Rheinheimera salexigens: one gene and its partners. The protein of the gene in region 3 interacts with the protein of the main gene of each other region in a pairwise test. Links are inferred from orthologs where the notes say so. Each region holds a gene or a part of one and is shown on either strand. Other genes may lie near its edges. The genes, in order: BI198_RS15830, zipA and ftsZ.

Evidence for each region.
Region 1: the proteins of ftsZ (region 3) and BI198_RS15830 interact in binary tests that used the Escherichia coli proteins (3 or more experiments, as listed by UniProt). The link is inferred for Rheinheimera salexigens from one-to-one orthologs.
Region 2: the proteins of ftsZ (region 3) and zipA interact in binary tests that used the Escherichia coli proteins (3 or more experiments, as listed by UniProt). The link is inferred for Rheinheimera salexigens from one-to-one orthologs.

The regions. Positions count from the first base shown.
Region 1 is NZ_MKEK01000001.1:3,432,278-3,438,765, reverse strand. The notes cover bases 845-3,658. They hold BI198_RS15830 (rod shape-determining protein), read left to right. Parts: upstream 845-1,636; coding sequence 1,637-2,680; downstream 2,681-3,658. Other genes in these bases: mreD (rod shape-determining protein MreD), read left to right, coding at 3,610-3,658; mreC (rod shape-determining protein MreC), read left to right, coding at 2,742-3,617; BI198_RS15835 (1-aminocyclopropane-1-carboxylate deaminase/D-cysteine desulfhydrase), read right to left, coding at 845-1,266. Also shown: BI198_RS15840 (DUF4282 domain-containing protein), read left to right, coding at 10-252; more of BI198_RS15835, read right to left, coding at 322-844; more of mreD, read left to right, coding at 3,659-4,092; BI198_RS15815 (Maf family protein), read left to right, coding at 4,092-4,676; rng (ribonuclease G), read left to right, coding at 4,673-6,139; BI198_RS15805 (YhdP family protein), read left to right, coding at 6,139-6,488. UniProt on the Escherichia coli protein: Forms membrane-associated dynamic filaments that are essential for cell shape determination. Acts by regulating cell wall synthesis and cell elongation, and thus cell shape.
Region 2 is NZ_MKEK01000001.1:1,544,798-1,553,346, reverse strand. Bases 2,970-5,772 are described here. They hold zipA (cell division protein ZipA), read right to left. Parts: upstream 4,929-5,772; coding sequence 4,011-4,928; downstream 2,970-4,010. Other genes in these bases: ligA (NAD-dependent DNA ligase LigA), read right to left, coding at 2,970-3,907. Outside these bases: BI198_RS07165 (serine hydrolase domain-containing protein), read left to right, coding at 1-1,011; BI198_RS07160 (DUF2919 family protein), read right to left, coding at 1,022-1,516; BI198_RS07155 (DUF3392 domain-containing protein), read right to left, coding at 1,541-1,876; more of ligA, read right to left, coding at 1,877-2,969; BI198_RS07135 (mechanosensitive ion channel domain-containing protein), read right to left, coding at 8,459-8,549. UniProt on the Escherichia coli protein: Essential cell division protein that stabilizes the FtsZ protofilaments by cross-linking them and that serves as a cytoplasmic membrane anchor for the Z ring.
Region 3 is NZ_MKEK01000001.1:954,904-963,575, reverse strand. What follows is about bases 4,383-7,308. They hold ftsZ (cell division protein FtsZ), read right to left. Parts: upstream 6,493-7,308; coding sequence 5,272-6,492; downstream 4,383-5,271. Other genes in these bases: ftsA (cell division protein FtsA), read right to left, coding at 6,523-7,308; lpxC (UDP-3-O-acyl-N-acetylglucosamine deacetylase), read right to left, coding at 4,383-4,994. In the rest of the region: 8-oxo-dGTP diphosphatase MutT, read right to left, coding at 76-549; preprotein translocase subunit SecA, read right to left, coding at 533-3,259; BI198_RS04475 (DciA family protein), read left to right, coding at 3,480-3,941; more of lpxC, read right to left, coding at 4,083-4,382; more of ftsA, read right to left, coding at 7,309-7,758; BI198_RS04455 (cell division protein FtsQ/DivIB), read right to left, coding at 7,755-8,507; BI198_RS04450 (D-alanine--D-alanine ligase), read right to left, coding at 8,507-8,672. UniProt on the Escherichia coli protein: Essential cell division protein that forms a contractile ring structure (Z ring) at the future cell division site. The regulation of the ring assembly controls the timing and the location of cell division.

The DNA of each region.
Region 1 (6,488 bases), 2.5 Mb from region 3 along the record:
GGACTTACAATGAAAGACGTATTCTTTTTTAACTCGATGCTGACACCTAAGATAATTACCGTTGTATATTGGTTATTACTAATATCAGTAATTATTAGTGGACTGGGTACTATGTTTACCGGTTTTGCTGGTTTTTGGCAGTCGTTGGTGATAATTGTGTTTGGTTGCATCGGTGTGCGGATCTGGTGTGAATTGCTTATTGTACTATTTAAAATAAATGACAATTTAAAAAACATTGCAGATAAAGAATAGGTAACTCATAGGTTTAATAAAGTCTCGCTTACAAAGCGAGGCTTTAATATTGTTTAAATGGGAATAGATTTAGCCACCCATTAAGATTTTATAGTCATTAGCACTAATTAAATTACGGTATAACAAGCCATCCAAACCTTGTAAGCCACCGGTATGAAAAAAACAAATCCGCTTATGTTTGTTTAGCTGGCCTTGTTCGATCAACTTAAATAATCCATATAAGGCTTTACCGCTATATATCGGCTCTACATGAACATTATAACTCGCCATTTCTCGACAAAAAGCTAATAGTTCAGGGCTAAATTTAGCATAACCAGCATCAGTATAATCCATATTAATAGACCAACTTGTCGCGTTAACTTCCTGAGGTAACAATTGTTTAACTCGATCCGCAATAGAAGAATCTTTGACTGCGGCTATACCTAGTACTTGGCTTTTATTTGCGGTAATAACGCCGGCTAATGTACCACCACTAGCCGTGGCTAATGCGACTAAACTTGCCTTACCATTTGGCGTATCTGTTAAATTAAGCTCTGCTACGCCTTTTGCTCCTTCGCTAGAAGAGCCACCTTCGGCTACTAATAATAATTCAGGGTGTGAGTTCGTAATAACTTGGCAAAATGTGTCATCATTGCGTAAACGGTATTCTGCTCGATTTAATAAATGAAAACGCATGCCGTGTTGTAAACAAAATTGGATGGTTGGATTGTTTAGATCTACGCTATCAGCTCTTAAATAAGTTAGACTTTTTAAACCAAGCTGGGCACATGCAGCGGCAACTGCGGCTATATGATTCGAAAATGCACCACCAAAGGTAACGATACCGTGTTTATGCTCAGCCTTAACTTTAGCAATATGGTGTTTCAGCTTTAGCCATTTATTACCTGAAAGCTGAGCGGGTCTAGTTTGCAGATGGCAGAGCCAGAGATCTATATTATTTTTTATAAGAATAGGATGTTTTACTTGCTGCCACGACGGTTTTTTAATGGTAAATAACGTACAATCATCGAGCATTTTATAGTTTTCATTACTAGGTATATAGAATTAAAGAGTATAGCGTCATTCTTAGACTAAATGACAGTGTGCTGTACTCGATGCCTATAATTCACAGCAAAATTATTGGTGCGAACTTTTTTGATTTACTGTGGCCTAACCGCTGTCCTCGATGTTGAGAGAGCTCATAACCGATGTTGAGCGAGAGCCTTGGGTTAATAAGCATTAATAATTGTTAAAGCCAGATTAATTTCATAAAAATGCAAGATAAGGCTATTCACTAGCCATAGAGTTACATAGAATAAACGACATATTCGTTAATGTGCTAAATGCTGGCGCATTGTCAAACGTAGCAGTGCAAAATTCAGCTTTATAAGGATCCGGTTTTTTCATGTTTAATAAATTGCGTGGCCTATTTTCAAACGACTTATCCATTGACCTTGGTACTGCGAACACACTTATTTATGTCAAAGACCAAGGCATAGTGCTGAACGAACCTTCAGTAGTTGCTATTCGGCAAGAACGAGCAGGTGGCCCGAAAAGCGTCGCCGCAGTAGGTCATGCCGCTAAACGCATGCTTGGCCGTACACCGGGTAACATCAAGGCCATACGGCCAATGAAAGACGGTGTTATCGCCGACTTTTATATCACCGAAAAAATGTTACAGCATTTTATTCGCCAAGCGCACAGCAATAGCTTTTTGCGTCCTAGCCCTCGGGTACTAGTCTGTGTGCCTTGCGGCTCTACCCAGGTTGAGCGCCGCGCTATTCGTGAGTCTGCACAAGGTGCTGGTGCACGTGAAGTGTATTTAATTGACGAGCCTATGGCTGCTGCTATCGGTGCCGGTTTACCGGTATCAGAAGCAACGGGCTGTATGGTAGTTGATATCGGCGGTGGTACTACAGAAGTTGCCATTATCTCTTTAAATGGTGTGGTGTACTCTTCTTCCGTACGTATTGGTGGTGATAAATTTGACGATTCAATCGTCAGTTATATTCGTCGCAATTACGGTATTTTAATTGGTGAAGCCACGGCTGAGAGAATTAAAACCGAAATCGGTTCGGCTTACCCAAGTGATGACGTACTAGAAATTGAAGTGCGCGGTAGAAACCTAGCCGAAGGTGTGCCACGTAGTTTCACGTTAACCAGTAATGAAATACTGGAAGCGTTACAAGAACCTCTAGCTGGCATTGTTAGCGCAGTAATGGTGGCTTTAGAGCAATCGCCACCAGAATTAGCGTCAGATATTTCTGAGCGCGGTATGGTATTAACCGGTGGTGGTGCTTTATTACGTGATTTAGACCGCTTACTAATGGAAGAAACCGGTATTCCAGTTGTGATCGCAGATGATCCACTTACCTGTGTTGCACGCGGCGGCGGTAAAGCATTAGAAATGATTGATATGCATGGTGGTGATGTATTCAGTTATGATTAATGGGAATGGCACTGCGCGGCCTTGCTAAATGAATACCTTACATCATGAATATTTTATATAAATGAATACTATGTATCGTCGAGGCCCGTCATTATTCCTACGCTTATTTTTAGCAGTGCTATGTAGCGTAGGTTTAATGTTTGTTGATCGCTACACCGATAGCTCCACCCAACTGCGCAGCTATCTTACTGCTGCAGCCAGCCCATTATTTTATATTGCCAGCTTACCTGAGACCTTATTTTCGGGTGCCTCAGAGCAATTTATGTCGCAACATGCGTTATTAGAAGAAAACGGCCGTTTAAAGCAGAAGCTTTTGCAACAGAGTGGCCAGCTGCAATTACTAAATTACCTGCAACAAGAAAACACTAAATTACGGGCGTTATTGGGCGCTTCGCCGTCTAAAGATGGCCAGCATTTAATTGCAGAAGTTTTAGCCGTTTATAGTCATCCGTTTAGTCATCAAGTGGTGTTAAATAAAGGCCGCAGCGATGGCGTGACCGAGCAGCAAGCCATTATTGATGAAAAAGGTATTGTAGGGCAAATTGTGAGTGTTGGCCCCAATACGAGCAGAGCACTGTTAATTTCTGATAATACTCATGCCATTGCAGTACGTGCCGAGCGCACCGGCGTGCGTGCTGTAGTCGAAGGCCTTGGCCAGTGGGACCAACTGCGTGTAGTACATTTACCTCACAGTACTGATATTCGTGAAGGAGACCGTTTATTGTCTTCTGGCTTAGATGGTGTATTTCCCGAGGGATATCCGGTAGCTAAAGTGATTAGAATTAACCAAGATGCCAGTCAGCCGTTTATGTTGGTGTATGCCGAGCCTTTTGCTCAGCTAGATCGGGTGCGGCATGTGTTGTTATTGTCTGCTATTCCGGCAGTAACTTTGCCCATAGCCTTGCCAGTACCACTACAGGAGCAGCCCGATGCGTAAAGCACAAGGAATTGGCTTCGTTTACTTATCGCTATTTATTGCCTTAATACTTACCGTCATGCCGCTGCCACAAGTGGTTAAGCTAGCTCGTCCAGATTGGACCTTGCTGGTATTAATGTATTGGACACTAGCGATGCCGCATCGGGTCAGTATAGGTACGGCCTTCGTGTTTGGCTTTATGGTAGATGTGTTAGTGGGCACCGTATTAGGCGTCAATGCTTTAACGTATTCAGTCGTAATTTATATAGTGGCCTCTAATTACCTAAAAATACGCAACTTTTCAGTTATTCAGCAAGCACTATTATTGAGTATATTATTAGCCTTTTATCACTTGTTTTTATTTTGGTTAAGTCACTTTTTAGTCGGCGTATATTTTTTAGCTGAATATTTATGGCCAGTGTTAACTGGTATGTTAGCGTGGCCTTGGTTATTCTGGCTATTAAGGCGTTATCGTCGTCAATTAAAGATCCAGTAATGCAACCAAACATGTATCCAAAAATAGCACTTGCCTCGGCTTCTCCTCGGCGACGTGAACTATTAACTCAGCTCGGTGTTGAGTTTCAGCTTATCGCAGCCAATATTGATGAAACCCCTTATACTGATGAAATACCGGCAGATTATGTCCAGCGTTTGGCGTTAGCCAAAGCGCAAGCTGGCTTAGCCCGATTAAGCGCAGAGTTACCAACCTTAGGCTCGGATACCATCGTGGTGGTGCAACAACAAATTTTAGGCAAACCAACCGACTTTGCTGACTTTCAGCGCATGATGGCCATGCTGTCGGGTAGTGTGCATCAAGTGATGACGGCTGTTGCCTTAGTAGACAGTCAGCGCAGCTTAAGTACGCTAGTGCAAACAGAAGTACATTTCCGATTATTAAACCCCGCTGAAATATTGCATTATTGGCAAAGTGGCGAACCTCAAGATAAAGCGGGAGGATACGGTATTCAAGGCTTAGCTGGCCGTTTCGTCGAACGAATTAATGGCAGCTATAGCGCGGTAGTTGGCTTACCCTTGTGTCAAACAGAACGTTTATTACAACGATGGCAGGAGCAGGTATGAGCGCAGAATTATTGCTAAACGTGACACCAAGCGAAACCCGGGTAGCGTTAATTGAAAATGGCGTTTTACAAGAGCTGCATATTGAACGCCAAGCAAAACTCGGATTAGTCGGTAATATCTACGTTGGCAAAGTCAGCCGTGTGTTACCGGGTATGCAAGCCGCTTTTGTTAATATCGGTTTAGATAAAGCCGCATTTTTACATGCCTCAGATATCGTGCAGCCTGACAATTTAGCTGATCTTGATAACAGAACCGCAACCAGCAAAGATATTCGGGTGCTGGTACATGAAGGCCAATATTTACTGGTTCAAGTGGTGAAAGATCCGCTAGGTACTAAAGGTGCACGTTTAACCACTGATATTACCATACCGTCGCGCTACTTAGTTTTTATGCCTGGCTCAGCTCATGTTGGTGTTTCACAACGCTTAGAAAGTGATGAAGAGCGCACGCGTTTAAAAGACATTGTTAGCCAATTTAATGATGACAGCGGTGGTTTTATTGTCCGCACGGCTGCTGAAGGTGCTAAAGAAGAAGAACTGGCTCAAGATGCCCGCTTTTTAAAAAAGCTTTGGGCAAAAATTATCAAAAGAAAACAAAAGACCCGTAAAGAAGGTGTGGTTTACGAAGACCTAACCCTAGCCTATCGCATTTTACGTGACTTTGTTGGCGCTGATTTAGAACGCGTAAGAGTCGATTCTAAAATAACCTACCAGCAGCTTACCGCTTTTTGCGAAGAGTTTATGCCGCATATCTCACCTTTGCTGGAGTATTATCCAGGCGAGCGGCCCATATTTGATATGTTTGATGTTGAAAATGAAATTCAACGGGCATTAGAGCGTAAAGTCACGCTTAAAAGTGGCGGCTACCTAATTATCGATCAAACAGAAGCCATGACCACGATTGATATTAATACCGGTGCTTTTGTTGGCCATCGCAATTTAGAAGATACTATTTTTAATACTAATGCCGAAGCAACTCAGGCTATTGCTCGGCAATTACGCTTACGAAATTTAGGCGGTATTATTATTATCGACTTTATTGATATGCAAAGTACCGAGCATCAAAAACGGGTGTTTCATAGCTTAGAACTGGCGCTAGCACGAGATCGGGCCAGAACTAACATTCATGGCTTTTCTGCGTTAGGCTTAGTTGAAATGACCCGAAAACGTACCCGAGAAAGTTTAGAGCATATACTTTGCTCAGAATGTCCGGTATGTGAAGGTCGTGGCAGTTTAAAAACCGTTGAAACCGTGTGCTTTGAAGTGCTACGTGAAATAGTCCGCGTTAATCGGGCTTATGCTGCAGATAAGTTTGTGGTTTATGTATCACCGGCAGTGAAAGATGCACTAACCAATGACGAGTTTCATAACTTAGCAGAATTACAGGTATTTATTGGCAAGCAAATTAGTATCCATACTGAACCGCTGTATAGCCAAGAGCAATTTGATGTGGTGATGATGTAGTGTCTAAAATAAAACAGTTTTCTTTCTTCTGCTTACATAAGCTCTGGTTGGCGTTAGCTATCAGTGTAGTGTTGTTGGCGGTAGTAATTTCTGTTTTACGCTATAGCTTGCCATATGCAGATAATTATAAGCTGCAACTCGAGCAATTTATTGCTGAGAAATATTCAGCTGAAGTGAAAATTGGAGAATTAAGTGCCGGCTGGCAAAAGTTTGGTCCGGCGTTATTGGTTAAAGATTTACGCTTAGAGCATCAGGGGCAAACCCAACTCTATATTGGTGAAACCCGCGTTCGATTAGACTTTTGGCGCAGCTTAACCAGTTTTAAACTTACCGCGCAGCACTTTGAGCT
Region 2 (8,549 bases), 590 kb from region 3 along the record:
CCTGATGGCAGTCTAATTAGCCATGCCTGTGGTTTTGCAGATAAAGAGTCACATATACCTATGACCTGTAATGCACGCATGCCAGCGGGTAGCATTGGTAAAACCTTTGTTGCCGCTGTGGTACTTAGTATGGTGGCTGATGGCGTAGTCGAACTTGATACACCTATATCTAAGTGGTTTGTAGACGCGGACTGGTTTTGTCGGTTGCCAAATTATAACGTCATTACCTTACGTCATTTGCTGAATCATAGCAGCGGTATTATCGATCATGTTTATGACACTGGTACAGACTTTGCGAACTATATAAAGAACATCCTTAAGTCTGACAATCCAGCTCAAGCCATTGAACCGCATAAACTGCTGCAATTCGCGCTAGATCGCAAGCCGCTGTTTTTGCCTGGCACAGGGTTCCATTATAGTGATACTGGTTACATACTCATCGGCATCATTATCGAGAAAGCCAGTTCACACAGTTATTATCATGAGTTGTCTAAGCGCATTCTAATACCGCTGCAATTAACCGATACTGTTCCACTTCATCGCCGCGACATCCCTGGCATAGTGCAAGGCTATGCTAGGCAGAGTCGGCGTTTATTCGGTATACCAAAACGGGTGATTGCAGACAACCAACTTGTGTTTCATCCATCAATTGAATGGACCGGTGGCGGTATCGTTAGCACATCATCAGATCTGGTTCGTTGGGCCAAAGGGCTTTTCGAGGGTAAGGCTATTACGCCGCATTTACTAAACCAAATGCTGACATCTATAGCAAAACCTGAACAGCCGCCAAATACGTTAGGCCCAGTGCTCGGTTACGGTTTGGGCATTAACATAATAAAAACAGAATTCGGCAGCTGTTATCGTCATCATGGATTTTTTCCAGGCTATAACTCCCTACTGGCTTATTATCCTGATAAAAAAATCGCCATTGCCATGCAAATTAATACCGACAATGCAAAAATTGAGCGCTATTTTAATGCTATTGCGACAGAAATATTTAGGCCACTGTGATTTGGTTAGTTTATTTATTAGCTGTTTTCTTTTTATCTTCAGCAGTTGGCCATTCGGCAAACACTAAACCTAAAGTACGCGAGCGCATTAGCCACAAGATGCCAACACTTATTGCGATAGGAGCAAGTATGCGCCATGGCGCATCTAGCATGACTTGGTCTGGCAGGTGTTTAATGGTTAGCAATAAATCAATTATCGCCACCAGCAATAATATGATTCGGCTGTGCCGCCAGACTTGAAACCACCACGCTTGACCTTTGGGTTTACGTTGGCTAATCGCGGCTAATATCAGTAATAATGGGCTGGCAATGGCGCAAGCTATGATAAAGTCGAATTGCAACGGATAGATTAACGACAATATATCGCGTTGCGATTCGGGCAAGGTTAGCACTAACACCCAGCTTATATAGGGCCGCAACAATAGCAATAATAACCAATATAAACGCATAGGCACTTTATGCAGCCCATGATCGTCTAAGACTGGAAATATATTATATTCTTTCACAGCGAGAGCGTCATACTAAATACTTCATAGCTGGCGTCTGCGCTGGGCCAAACTGCCTAGTATTATAAATATGGCTAAACAAAACCAAGGTAACCACTGATTACTAAATTTAGCTAATTGCTTGGCCACCACTGGGGTTAACAATATGGTTAAGGCACCATAGCCAAAAGCACAAAGTAGTATAAAAATACTGGTACGCCAAAAAAAGTGCATATGGGCAATTTGCCGTCTAACGGCTCGGTTTAAGTCATCACCAAATACCACTAAGCAAGTAGCAACCATTGCTAAGGCGATATCTCGTACATAAGGCCGAAACAAACTGCCCCACTCGTTTAGTAATGAATTTAATAAATCGGCCAATTAATTTACTCCATACTGATTAAATACATCCAGCATCTCTTGCTCACTCCAAACAGTCACATTTAGCTCATTGGCTTTGACTAATTTAGAGCCCGCATTATCACCGGCGATTACCGCGTGGGTTTTCGCCGAGACAGAGCCCGATACTTTAGCGCCTAACCGCTGTAGCTTAGCTTTAGCATCATCGCGCCCCATACTGGTTAAGGTACCTGTTAACACTAAGGTTTGACCGGCTAAGGGCTGCTCCGTCTGCTCTAATTTAGCTATTTCTGGCCAGTGGATATCCGCTTGGCATAACTGCGTGATCACGGTTTGATTATGCTCTTCGGCAAAAAAGCTCTGCACGCGCTCGGCTACGACAGTGCCCACGTCGTCTACTTGTTGTAACTGCTCGATACTTGCCTGCTGAATAGCCGGTAGCGTAGTAAAATGATTAGCTAAGCTTATAGCTGTCGCCTCGCCCACGTCACGAATACCTAAGGCATAAATAAAGCGCGCAAGCGTGGTTTGTTTTGACTGCCTAATAGCATGCAGCAAGTTCATCGCCGATTTTTCTGCCATGCGCTCTAAACCCAATAAGCTGGGCATATCTAGCTGGTAAATATCGGCAGGGGTTTTTATTAACCCTTGTTCAACTAATTGCTCGGCTAACTTATCACCAAAGCCATCTATATCCATCGCTTTACGCGAGACAAAGTGCTTAATAGATTCTTTTAATTGCGCGCCGCAGAATAAACCGCCACTACAGCGGGCTGCAGCTTCTCCGCTAATGCGCTCGATATGAGAATCACAAACAGGACACTGGGTTGGAAACACAATGTCACTGGCATCATCAGGGCGTTGCTCTAACACCACTGAGACAATTTGCGGGATCACGTCACCTGCTCGGCGCACAATAACTTGATCGCCGACTTTAATACCTAAACGCGCTATCTCATCTTGGTTATGTAAGGTGGCATTGCTAACAGTAACACCACCGACATTGACTGGCGCCAAACGGGCAACAGGCGTAATAGCGCCGGTGCGGCCCACTTGAAATTCTACGGCTAATAACTTGGTAAGCATCTCTTGGGCTGGAAACTTAAAAGCAACGGCCCAGCGCGGCGCTCTGGCAACAAAGCCCAAGGCTTGCTGTTGCGCTAATGAATCCACTTTAATAACCACGCCGTCAATTTCATAAGCTAATGAATCGCGCTGCTGCATAATATGCTGATAATAATCTAGTGCCGCTTGGCTGCCTTTGACTTGGCGTACTTCAGGGCATATTGGCATACCCCATTGCTTTAATTGCATCAGTTGTTGGTAATGGCTGTCTGTCGCTAACTTTTTGTTGCTATCAATTACTTCACCTATACCATAAGCATAAAACATTAGTGGTCGCTGAGCGGTAATTTTGGCATCTAATTGGCGTAAACTGCCTGCGGCGGCATTGCGCGGGTTAGCAAATATTTTTTGCCCTGCTTTAGCCGCTGCATCGTTCATGGCATTAAATCCGGCCAGTGGCATAAATACTTCACCGCGCACTTCTAATACTTCTGGTACATCACCTTGTAAACGCAGCGGAATGGCCCGGATAGTTTTAACGTTTGTGGTAATATTTTCACCGGTACTTCCATCACCACGAGTGGCCGCTTGCACTAATTCGCCATTTTCATAACGGATACTGACGGCTAAACCATCTAATTTCGGCTCAGAGCAAAAACTAAATTCCGCGCTGCTATCTAAGCTGTCGGCGATGCGTTTGGTAAAGGCAAAGAATGATTCGTCATCAAAGGCATTATCCAGCGATAACATGGGTATCTGATGTTGTACCTGGCTAAATTTGGCTAATGGCTTAGCACCCACGCGTTGAGTGGGTGACGTGCTGCTAATTAACTCTGGATGTTCAGCCTCAATGCGTTGTAATTGCTGAAATAATCGATCGTATTCTGAATCAGGCACCGTTGGCTGATCTAACACATAATATTGATAACTATATTGCTCTAATTGCTGACGTAATTGTTGTAATTGTAAGACAAGAGACTGAGACATGATGGGGATACTCTTAAAAAAGCATCACTGATATTAACCTAACAAAAACGGCAGGGAAATAACCTGCCGTTTTATTCATAAGGCTAGCAGCAGTGATTAACGGTTAACCATGGATCAACTTTTGACGCTGAAACTCACGTATTTTATCGACATAATGGCGCACAGTTTGTACGGTTAGCACGCTGCGTTGACCATCTAATACTTGGCCTGAAAACTCGCTGGCCAATTTTTTGGCTGCATTATGCATTAAGTTAAAGTTTTGCAACGCATCGCCAGGGCCTGGCAATGTCATAAATAAACTAACACCTCGGGTGTTAAGTTTGTCCATGTTATCTAAATCGAAGGTGCCTGGATTAAACATATTGGCCAAACTAAATAATACTTCGCCAGAACCTGAGCTATCGGTGTGACGATGAAAAATATCCATATCACCGTATTTAAAGCCCAGAGTCAGTAATGTACTTAATAGGTCTTCACCTTTAATTTCTTCATTTTCAGCCAATAACACATATAAAATTAATACTTCACTTGGCTGAGACAGCGTATTTTTTTCATCAGTATCATCCTGCAGGTACCCAGAGTCATCTTGCTGGTACCCAGTATCATCTAGCGGCAAACTTGACTGATCATCTTCGGCTAAAGCGGAAAAATTCAGCTCAGGCTCTTCGTTAGCAGTAAAAGCTAATTCTGTTTGCTGTTCTGGCCTAGCGGTTACAGGCCTAGCCGTTATAGGCTGAGTCGCTGTTGGTCTAGCCATAGCGGGTGTTGATAAAGCTGAATTGGCCGGCACTTTAGCACTGCTCTTTTGAGCACCTTGCCTAACCACTCTTACTTCACCCAGTCCTAACTCATCAAAGCCTTCGGTTTTAGTAGGCAGTGCTTCATCAGGTTGCTTGCTTTCATCATAATAGCGATGCTTAGGTTGGCCGCTATTCTTACGCACCGTCCACAGACCATGCACTAGCAAGGCTGTTAACACTAACGCACCAATGATAATTAATACTATACGAAAATCACTCATTAGATTACCTTTGTCTAGGAAGCTGTTGTCATTTTAACAGCATCGTCCACATCCACAGCCACGACGCGTGACACGCCAGGCTCTTGCATGGTCACGCCCATTAACTGTGTCGCCATTTCCATAGCAATTTTATTGTGGCTAATATAAATAAATTGTACTGTTTCTGACATTTCTCGCACCAAATTACAAAACCGTCCGACGTTAGCATCATCTAATGGGGCATCAACCTCATCTAACATACAAAACGGCGCTGGATTAAGCTTAAATATCGAAAACACTAATGATAAAGCGGTTAGCGCTTTTTCACCACCGGATAATAAATGTATTGTACTGTTTTTTTTTCCCTGGCGGGCGCGCCATAATGCTGACCCCCGTTTCCAGCAAATCGTCTTCGGTCAACGCTAAATAAGCACTACCACCGCCAAATACTTTGGGAAACAAACTTTTTAAACCTTCGTTTACCTGATCAAAAGTTTGCTTAAACTTTTGCCGAGTTTCTTTATCTATTTTACGTATAGCAGTTTCTAATGTTTCCATCGCTGCATGTAAATCGTCATTTTGGGCATCAAGATAATTTTTGCGCTCAGCTTGTTGCTCATATTCATCAATCGCAGCTAAATTAATTGCTCCAAGGCGCTGAATGGCTTCAGTAGTCAACTCTAATTGCTGCTGCCAATGCGCTTCATCCGCTTGTGATACTAATTCTGCCAATACTTGCTTTATATTAGCTTGTTGTTGTGCTAATTGCTCCAACATATTATTAGCCCGAACCCGATAACCTTCAGCTTCTACTCGTAAAGCCTCTAACCCAGCACGTTTATTTTGCACTAATTGCTCAATACCCTGCTGGCCTTGCTCTAGTTGGCGAATTCGCTGTTCTAGTTCAGACACGATATCTTGTTGGCGGTGCATATCCTGCTCTGCCTGTTCCAGCGTTAACAATGTTTGCTGCAACTGTTCTTGCAATAATAATTCGGGCTCATCATCTTGCTGTAACTTCAGCTTAAACTGCACCACTTGCTCATGCAACTGCTGCTGCTGTTGCTTAGCTCGCTGCAGACTTAGGGCTAACGTCTGCTGTTGCTGCTGACTCATCTTACATTGCAACACTAACTGCTGATGCTGCTGACGTTTTTGCTCATAGTGAGCTTTATGCTGGGTTAACTTATGCTGATACTGCTGTTGCTGCTCTGTTAATTGCTGTTGCTGCTGTTCATGCGTTAGCAATTGCGCTTCACACAACGCTAACTGTGTTTTATATTCTGCAACTTTCTCCAGTAGTACAGCGTGGTTTAACGCCATAGCTTCACTGTCACTGACTAACTTCGCGTATTGTTTTTCAGCTTGCTGTAAGGCTTGCTTTGCTAACAGTAGCGTCGTTTGTTGCTGATGCATCTGCTGCTGAGCTGTGCTGAGTTGCTGCTGTTGTAATCGCTGCTTTTCCGTTAACAGCGTTAATTGCTGTTGTTGCTTTAGCATGCCAGCTTCAGCTTGCTGAAAAGATAACTCAGCAGTATTAAGTTGTGGCTTTAATTCAGTAAGACGCTCTGAAATTTGCAAGTAATTATCTTGCTCAGCGCCCGCATATAGCCCCCAGTTAGTTCCCAGCCAAACACCATCAGCGCTTATAATAGACTGCCCCAAGCTTAACGAAGACTGAAGTGCATAGGCGTCTGCTGCATTTCTAGCCAATAACACTTGATCAAAGCTTTGTGGATAGACACCGCTGACAATAACACTGCTTAAACAGTTTTCAGTTGCAGAGTTTGTAGCAATCGCTGTTGCAGCACGCACAAAGCTTTCTTGGCTCTGAGTAGATTTAGAATCAGCATCGGCTACAACATTAGCGTGCTGTAATTTTCCTAGCACCATAGTGACAGCCAATGCCCAGCCTGGTTTGACTTCTAACTGGCGCAATAGTTGCTGCTGTTGGTTATCTTGTTGTTGCTGCTGTTGGGTTAAGCGTTGCTGCTCTAGTTGTAAACTCTGCCTTAGCATAGTTTGTTGTTGCAACTGTTGTTTAACCTGCTGCAACAACTCAGTTTGCTGCGATACTTCTTGTTCGATAGCAGCATATTGCACTTGTTGTTGCAGATAATGTTGTTCAGCTAATTCAAGCTGTTGCTGTTGCTGCTGACATTGCTCGACTAACGGTGTTATCGCTAACTGGGTAATATCCTGTTGCAATTGCAGCTGTTGTTGATTTAATTGCTGTTGCAGTTGTTGCTGGTTTTGCAGCTGCATACTTAATTGTTGTTGCTGCTTTTGCAATTGAAACTGTTGTTGCTGCCATTGCTGATAAGCTTGTTGCGCATTAAGTTGTTGTTGCTCTAGCGATGCTAATTGCAGCTCTAACTCAATCAGTTGCTGATCCAGCATGGCGATTTCGGGTTCATCTTCTGCTATTTGCAGTGATACCTGCTGGTATTGCTGCTGCTCACTAGCCATAAAGCTATCGCTTTGTTGTAAGCTTTGCTCGGCTTGCAACAGCTGTTGACTGAGCTGCTGCTGCTGCTGGCGTTGATGTAAGATTTGCTGCTCTAATCGCGTAATAACGCTGCCTAATTGATAAAAGCTGGCTTGTAATTGTTCAAATTTTTGCCGTGATTGTAAAGCTTGCTCTTTTAAGGCGACGAGTTGACGTTGCTCACTGCTTTGATCAGCATGATACTTTTCTAGTTCGGTGGTTTGTTGGCTAAGCTGGAGCTCTAGTTGCTCTAATCGGGTGTTATAGCTCAGCCATTTGATGCTGGTTAGTTCTGCTTTAAGCTTGCGCTCTTGGGCTTTAAGTTCTTTATAGCGTTGTGCAGATGTAGCTTGGCGTTTTAATTTTTCTATGTTTTTAGCCAGTTCATCTCGAATATCACTTAAGCGCGCTAAGTTTTCGCGGGTGCGTTTAATGCGGTTTTCAGTATCACGGCGACGTTCTTTATATTTAGATATACCGGCGGCTTCTTCAATAAAAACCCGTAACTCTTGTGGTTTAGATTCGATTAAGCGTGAAATCATACCTTGTTCAATAATGGCATAACTACGCGGACCTAAGCCGGTACCGAGAAAAATATCGGTAATATCACGACGGCGACATTTAGTGCCATTAAGATAGTAAGTGGATTGGGCATCACGGGTAACAATACGCTTAACGGCAATTTCGCTACGATCGGCTAAATTGCCGTTAATATGACCTTGAGTGTTTTCAAATAATAATTCGACAGAGGCTTGTGATACCGGCTTTCGCTGCGATGAACCATTAAAAATAACATCTGTCATGGCATCGCCACGCAGGTTTTTAGCTGAACTTTCACCCAGCACCCAACGCACCGCGTCGATAACGTTAGATTTACCGCAGCCATTAGGCCCTACTACAGCAGTCATTTGCTGCATAAAGGGCACTGTGGTTAAGTCCACAAAGGACTTAAACCCAGAAAGTTTTATATGTTTTAAGCGCATTTTAGCTAAGCATTAATTATTATTGTTTTGCCAACTTGGCTAAATGTAGCAGATTGCTAAAAGTACTGCTATCAGTAAAATTAATCATTTTTCTGATTTATCAGCACTTTACGCCGCCATTTTTGCGCTTTCTCTACCACTTTATGTTGGGTAGAAATTTTACGGCTTTTA
Region 3 (8,672 bases):
CAGATTCTTACGGCTTCGATGCTTAATTTTTGCTTAAACTAGTAACAGACTTGTAGTACAAACAACCATAAAAGACTACATAAACTGCTGTTGCAGCTTTTCGACTATAGGTTGATTGGCATCGGGGAAGTTAAGTTGTGATAGCTGGGCGAAGCTGGCCCATTGTAGTGGTTGGCCTTCTAGGCCTTGGGCTTGACCAGTAAACTCAGTCACTAAGTAGATATCGAGTAATACATTGCGCTCTGGGTAGCTGAACGCTTGCTGCATAAAGGGTTCGGCGCTTACCACCTCTATGGCTAGTTCTTCTTTTAACTCGCGTGCTAGCGCGTTGTAGACGGTTTCACCGGCTTCTACCTTGCCACCAGGAAACTCCCACTTACCACCTTGATGTTGCTGCTTACTGCGCAAGCTTAGTAGCACTTGGTTATCACGAATTATGACACCTACAGCGACATGTAACTGTTTTGGCTTTAAAGCAACAGAGCCAGCGTTAGCTGACTCCGTTGTTATTGTTTTATTGTCAAACATCGGCTTAGACAAGTTTGCCATGGCATTGCTTGTACTTTTTGCCTGAGCCACATGGACAAGCATCGTTACGGCCAATTTTTTCGCCATCACGGATCACTGGTCCTTGCGCTACTTCGACAGGTGCTGTCTCAGGTACGTCAGCGCCTAACTGCTCAACTTCGTCATGTTGATAGCTATGCGGAACAGCGTCAGCCTTGCGGCGTTGCTCGTCTACCGCTTCAACGTCTTCTGCGGCTTTAACTTGCACTCGTGCTAGTACGCCAATAACGTCTATTTTTAAGTTTTCTAGCATATCTGAGAATAATTCAAACGCTTCGCGCTTATATTCTTGCTTAGGATTCTTTTGCGCATAACCACGTAAGTTAATGCCTTGGCGCAAGTGATCCATAGCTGCTAGATGTTCTTTCCAGTGGGTATCTAAGCTTTGCAACATTATGGCTTTTTCGAACTGACGCAATACATCTGGGCCAACCATTTGTTCTTTTTCTTGATACGATTTTTCTACTTCTTGCTGAATGCGCTCGCGTAGCTTTTCTTCAAACAGCTTTTTATCGTCGGCTAACCATTGTGTGATAGGTAATTCTAACGCGTAGTCAGCTTTTAAACGCTGCTCTAAGCCCGGAATATCCCACATTTCGTCTAACGACTCTGGCGGAATATATTGGCTAATTAAGTCTTCAACTACATCACCACGAATAACCGTAATGGTTTCGCTGATATCAGAAGCGTCTAATAACTCGTTACGTTGCTCGTACACAACTTTACGTTGATCGTTAGCCACGTCATCGAATTCTAATAATTGCTTACGAATATCGAAGTTACGCGCTTCTACTTTTCGTTGGGCATTTTCAATGGCACGACTGACCCATGGATGCTCAATAGCTTCGCCTTTTTCCATACCCAGACGGCGCATCATGGCTGACATCCGATCTGAAGCAAAGATACGCATTAACGAGTCTTCTAACGATAAATAAAACCGGCTTGAACCGTTATCACCTTGACGACCAGAACGACCGCGCAACTGATTATCAATACGACGTGATTCATGACGCTCAGTACCTATTATATGTAAACCACCCGACTCAACAACAGCATCGTGGCGTATTTTCCAGTCAGCTTTTACTTGGGCAATTTGCTCTTCGCTAGCGTCGGTTAAACCGGCTAGTTCAGCTTGTAAACTACCGCCTAAGACGATATCGGTACCACGACCTGCCATGTTAGTAGCGATTGTGACATTACCTGGCCGACCGGCATTGGCAATAATCTCAGCTTCGTTAGCATGGAATTTTGCGTTTAATACTTTGTGAGTGATTTTAGCTTTATTGAGTAACTCAGATAGATATTCTGAGCTTTCAATTGAAGCTGTACCCACTAATACCGGACGTTTAGCTTGTTGCTTTTTAATAATATCGGCAATAATGGCTTGGTATTTATCTTCAGCCGTTAAATAGACTAAATCGGCCATATCGTTTCGTACCATAGGCCGGTTTGTTGGCACCACGATAGTTTCTAGACCATATATTTGTTGAAATTCAAATGCTTCGGTGTCAGCTGTACCTGTCATACCGGATAGCTTTTCATACAAGCGGAAATAGTTTTGAAAGGTTATAGAAGCAAGGGTTTGGTTTTCGTTTTGAATATTAACGCCTTCTTTGGCTTCAACCGCTTGGTGTAAGCCTTCTGACCAACGACGCCCTTCCATAGTACGGCCGGTGTGTTCGTCAACAATAACAATTTCGCCGTCTTTAACCACGTAATCGACATCGCGTTTAAATAGTTGATGAGCACGTAATGCCGCATACACGTGATGTAATAAGGTAATATTAGCCGCTGAGAATAAAGTGTCCTGCTCGCCGATCATGCCCGCTTCGCGCAGCATATCTTCAACTTTAATTTGGCCTTCTTCGGTTAAGTAAACCTGACGCGCTTTTTCATCTAAAGTGAAATGGCCATCGCCGTGCTTACCCTCTTCGTCTTCTTGCTCTTGCTTAATGAGCTGTGGCACTAACAAATCAATTTTTTGATAGAGCTCAGAGCTATCTTCCGCTGGGCCCGAGATAATTAATGGTGTACGGGCTTCATCGATTAATATCGAGTCAACTTCATCGATAATAGCAAAAGCCTGATCGCGCTGAACGCGGTCGTCTGGCGAGAAGGCCATATTGTCACGCAGGTAATCGAAACCAAATTCGTTATTAGTACCGTAGGTAATATCGGCTGCATAAGCTTTTTGCTTATCAACGTGCGCCATACCCGGTACGTTGACACCAACGCTCATACCTAAAAAGGTAAACAGCGGCTCGTTTGTTGCAGCATCACGACGGGCTAAGTAATCGTTAACTGTAATAACGTGCACACTACCGCCGCCTAACGCATTAAGATACGCAGGTAGCGTAGCGGTTAAGGTTTTACCCTCACCGGTGCGCATTTCAGAAATTTTACCCTGATGCAGTACCATACCGCCAAGTAATTGAACGTCGAAGTGACGCATACCAAATACCCGAGTACTGGCTTCGCGCACGGTAGCAAAAGCTTCAATTAAGAGGTCGTCTAGCGTAGCACCGTCTTTTATTTTTTGTTTAAATTCGACAGTTTTATGCTGCAGCTGGTCATCGGTTAAGGCTTGATACTCCGGCTCTAGCGCATTGATTTGCTGTACTTGTTTTTGTAGTTTTTTTAAGAAGCGGTCGTTGCGGCTACCAACTAATTTGGTGAAAAGTTTTCCAAACATTATCCAGTTACCATATTAAGTTAAAACTGCAGTGCAGCCCTGGCTAGTTCATGCAAACCAGTATTTAAAGGTGAAAGTAATTTATGTGAAATTCTCACCATAATACGCTAGATATGGTGACAAATGCTAAAGCTTTCAATAGCCAATTTAGATTCTGCCAAAAAATACAGAAGCTGTTACACTACTTAGGCTATTAAATTATGTTGAGCGCGTTAAATTCATGGCACGTTATACTGAAAAACCAAAGGATATCAATAAGGTATTAGCCCATAGCTCGCTAGCAAACCAACAGCAGCAAGTTAAGCTAATGCAACAGCTGAATACGGTATTAGCGCAGGTATTACAACTAGAGCAACTTAGCTTTTGCCGAGTAACCAGCATTCGCGATGGCAGAGCTATTATCTTATGCAGCTCGCCCTCTTGGCTAACTCGGCTAAAAATGCAGCGCGATGCTATTCTAGACAATTTTCGCAAAAAAATCTTGCCTGATTTAGCCGGCATTGAAATTGAAGCTTCACCCACCGGCCAAACCCGCCAATTTAAGGTAGAAATTGCCCAACCTGTTGCGATGCAACATAATTTATCGGCGCAAGCGGCTGATGCCTTATTGTCGGTAGCAGCAGGTGCTGACGGTAAACTAAAGCAAGCGTTATTGAATTTAGCCAAGAATAGAGCTAAATGATTAAACTGCGGTGACAAGTGACGAGTTACAAGTGACTCAACAGCAGGTGACTAACGACTAAGAATCGAGTGCGGTATAAACAAAAAAGTCAGCTAATGCTTAGGCAATAACTGACTTTTTATGGATAGCTGGTAGCTTAGCTTATGCTAGCTGCGGCGCTAAATATGAAATAGGCATTTCTTCTTTGTGCTCGAAGGTCACAAATTCCCAGTTTTCTTGGTGCGCCAGCACTTCACATAACAATTGGTTATTTAAAGCATGGCCGGTTTTAAAGCTTCTAAACTCACCTAAAATACTGTGGCCTGCCATATATAAGTCGCCTACGGCGTCGAGAATTTTATGTTTAATAAATTCGTCGTCATAGCGTAAGCCGTCTTGATTTAACACCCGGTATTCATCTAACACTACCGCGTTATCAAAACTGCCACCTAGGGCTAAGTTATTAGCACGAAGGTATTCGACTTCATGTAAAAAACCAAAAGTACGCGCCCGGCTTATATCTTTAATAAAACCTGCTGCAGAGAAATCTAATTGCATATGCTGTACGGTTTCAGAAATAACCGGATGGTCAAAATCGATGGCGAAGTCAATTTTAAAACCATTATAAGGCTTAAACTCAGCCCATTTTTCACCGTCTTCTACTCGTACTGTTTTTTTAATCCGAATAAATTTTTTGGCTAAACGCTGCTCAGATACACCGGCTTCAAGTAATAGATAAACAAATGGATTAGCACTGCCGTCCATAATAGGAATTTCTTCCGAATCGACTTCAATTACTAAGTTATCTATACCTAAACCTGCCACTGCCGCCATTAAATGCTCAGTAGTTGATAAACGCACACCGTCTTGGTTGATCAAACAGGTACACATCACGGTATCGCCTACCAGTTCTGGCGACACTTTAAAGTCAACTATCGGATCCAGATCGACACGACGAAACACAATGCCTGTGTTATCGGGCGCAGGTCGGAGAGTAAGCGTAACCTTTTCGCCTTTGTGTAATCCGACTCCAATGGAGCTGACACTTTTATTGATGGTACGTTGTTTTGTCATAATTTAGTCCTGCTTAAAATTTAAAGCACCCTTAACCAAAACGGCGGCGAAGCATAGCACAAATAGGCTACCCTATCAAACGCTGACTGAACAACTGCTTAATAGCTGTGCAGCATTAAACGGCAACAGTTTTATAGCAATAACAGCCTATGCAGCAATTAAGCTACAATTTTAACCCAGCCAAGCACTCAGCAATTAACGCTGTGCACTTAAACTCAGCACTCAAAACTCAGCACTCAAAACTCAAAACTCAACACTCATTACTCAGCACTAATACTTAGTCTGCTTGCTTGCGCAAAAATGCTGGAATATCAAAAATATCAATATTCGCTTTGCTTTCTGCTTGTGCTTTAGTAGCAGGTTGCTGCTGACTATTAGCATGGCTATGAGCATGAGTATTTGCATGTGTTTGCGCTTGTGGCTGCTCAACACGTACTGTTTGTGTTTCTGATTGCAGCGCATTGCCACCTGCAGTACCGTACACCGGACGTGTAGTTTCTTGCTGACGGTTGCTTTGCACTAAGCTGATATCAGGACGACGCTCTGCACCAATACCTGTTGCGACAACTGTGACACGTAATTCGTCTTGCATCTCGATATCAATTACCGCACCTACAACGACAGTAGCGTTTTCAGAAGCAAAGGCTTTAACCGCATTACCAACGATTTCAAACTCTTCGATACTAATATCTAAGCCAGCTGTAATGTTGACTAAAATACCCTTAGCACCTGATAAGTCGATATCTTCTAATAACGGGCTTGAAATTGCTTGTTCTGCTGCTTCTTCTGCACGATCTGGACCTGACGCACGGCCACTACCCATCATAGCAGTACCCATTTCAGCCATTACCGTACGCACATCGGCAAAGTCGACGTTAATTAAACCCGGACGGGTAATTAATTCAGCAATACCTTGCACAGCACCCAACAATACGTTGTTAGCGGCTTTAAATGCATCTAGTAAACTAGTGCCTTTACCTAATACTTTTAATAGCTTGTCGTTAGGAATAGTGATTAACGAGTCAACATGCTTGCTTAGCTCTAAAATACCTTCATCGGCATAAGCTGTACGCTTTTTACCTTCAAAAGGAAACGGCTTAGTCACAACAGCAACGGTTAAAATGCCTAACTCACGGGCAATTTCAGCAACCACTGGCGCTGCACCGGTACCTGTACCACCACCCATACCAGCGGCGATAAAGATCATATCGGCACCTTGGATAGTTTTTTTGATATTTTCGCGGTCTTCTTCTGCTGAACGACGACCAATTTCTGGGTTAGCACCGGCACCTAAGCCTTTAGTTACCGTGGCACCTAGTTGTAAGGTAATATTGGCTGACGAATTACGTAATGCTTGCGCATCCGTATTAGCCGCAATAAATTCTACCCCTTCAATATTGCTGGCAACCATATACTCAACTGCGTTACCGCCGCCGCCACCAACACCTATTACTTTAATTACAGCTTCTTGGCTGTGGTTTTCCATTAATTCAAACATAGCTCTCTCTCCGTTTTTTACGCTTGTATCTTAAAACTCGCCTTTAAACCAGCTGCTGATCCGTTTAACGAAACTGCTCACTGAACTGCGAACATCGGCAGATTTTTTCTGCTCTGTGCGCGCATCTTTACCGTATAACAACAACCCGACTACACTGGCGTAGGCCGGATCTTGTACATACTCTTTTAAACCGCTGATATGCATAGGCTGACCTACGCGTACCGGCATTTGAAATATATCTTCGGCAAACTCTACTGCACCTTCCATTTTGGCGGTGCCACCGGTTAGCACAATTCCTGCAGCCACTTGCTCTTCAAAGCCAGAGCTGCGAATTTCTTCTTGTACCAGTTCAAATAATTCTTGATAACGTGGCTCAACTACTTCAGCCAAGGTATGACGTGACATAGAACGTGCTGGACGACCACCAACACTAGGAACTTCTATGCTTTCTTCTTTACCTACCATGCTACGCAGCGCGCAAGCATACTGGACTTTAATATCTTCTGCATGACTAATTGGTGTGCGGAATATTTTAGCGATATCGCTAGTGACTTGGTTACCCGCTACCGGGATCACTGCGGTATGGCGTAAAGCGCCATTAGTGAAGATAGCAATGTCGATTGTACCGCCGCCAACATCCACTACGCAGACACCGAGTTCTTTTTCGTCATCGGTTAATACCGCATAGCTAGAGGCTAAAGCGGTAAAAATAAGCTGATCAACCTGCAAGCCACAACGCTCTACACATTTTTCAATGTTCTTGGCCATATCATTAGCACAAGTGACAATATGGGCTTTAGCTTCCATACGTACACCTGACATACCAATTGGGCTTTTAATGCCTTCTTGCATGTCTACCGAATACTCTTGAGGTAATACATGCAACATGCGCCGTTCAGCTGAAATAGGAACTGACTTAGCAGCATGAATAACATTTAATACGTCTTCTGCTGTGACCTCAGTGTCGTTAATCGGCACCATGCCACTTTCGTTTTGACAACGAATATGTTTGCCAGAAATACCTAAATAGACTGAAGATACATGGCAATCTGCCATTAGCTCGGCTTCATTAATCGCCCGTTGTACGGCTTGTACTACTAAGTTCAGATCATTAACGCCGCCTTTATCCATGCCGCGCGATACATGAGTACCCACACCAACAATACTTAAGCGATTGTCAGCCGTGATCTCACCTACCACCGCTTTAATTTGGGCAGTGCCTATATCTAAACCTACGATCAAATCTCGTTCTAACGACTTTGTCATGCTTTTCTCTTCGTATCATTATCGCTGTAACGCACAGCTATACCGGTGTCGTAGCGTAAATCCACTTCGCTAACTGGTTCATTTTTATGTTTAGTTATCACCGGATACAATTCAACAAAACGTTGTACCCGTTTTAATATATCGTCACGACCTAACTTTAACGCTACGCCATTGCTTAAGGTTAATTGCCATGAAAAACGCTCAGTTAAGGCCAGGGTTAATGGCGTAAACTGATGCAAGGCTAATAAACCCTGAATATGCTGGAACATGTCCAAGGCATCCTGCTCGCTGCCTTCTGGGCCAGTTAACAAGGGCAAGTCGGTTTTCAGCTGCTGCAACGGTGCGCTAAACAAAGCACCGTGTTTATTTATTAATTGTTGCTGATTCCAACGTGCCACCGGTTGTTGTTCTGTTACTACTACCACTAGGGCATCAGGCCATTGTTTGCGCACGGCGACCTGAAATACCCAAGGCTGCTGTAACAGGAACTGCTGCACTTGGTCCACATCCACCCGAAAAAAGTTACCTACATACTGCTGTTGCAACACGTGATGCAATTCTGCAGCATCAATATGCTGAAAATCGCCATACAGTTTAACTTGCTGCACTGGTGCATTTTGTTGGCCTTGCAGCCAAGTATTTAACGCCACCCCTGCCCAAATTAAACCGGCAACCGAACACAAGAAAAACACCAAGCCAGCATAGAATGCGCCTGTTTGTTTAAATTGCATGTTCGGCCAGTTAATCATTAGCGTTGCTGCTCCGTTTGATGAGCGCTATGTGCATCTGTTTGAGAAAGTATCGCTACTACCAATTGCTGAAAACTCATCCCTGCCGCTTTAGCGGCCATAGGCACTAACGACTTTTCAGTCATACCCGGCACAGTGTTTACTTCTAATAAATAATGTTGGCCT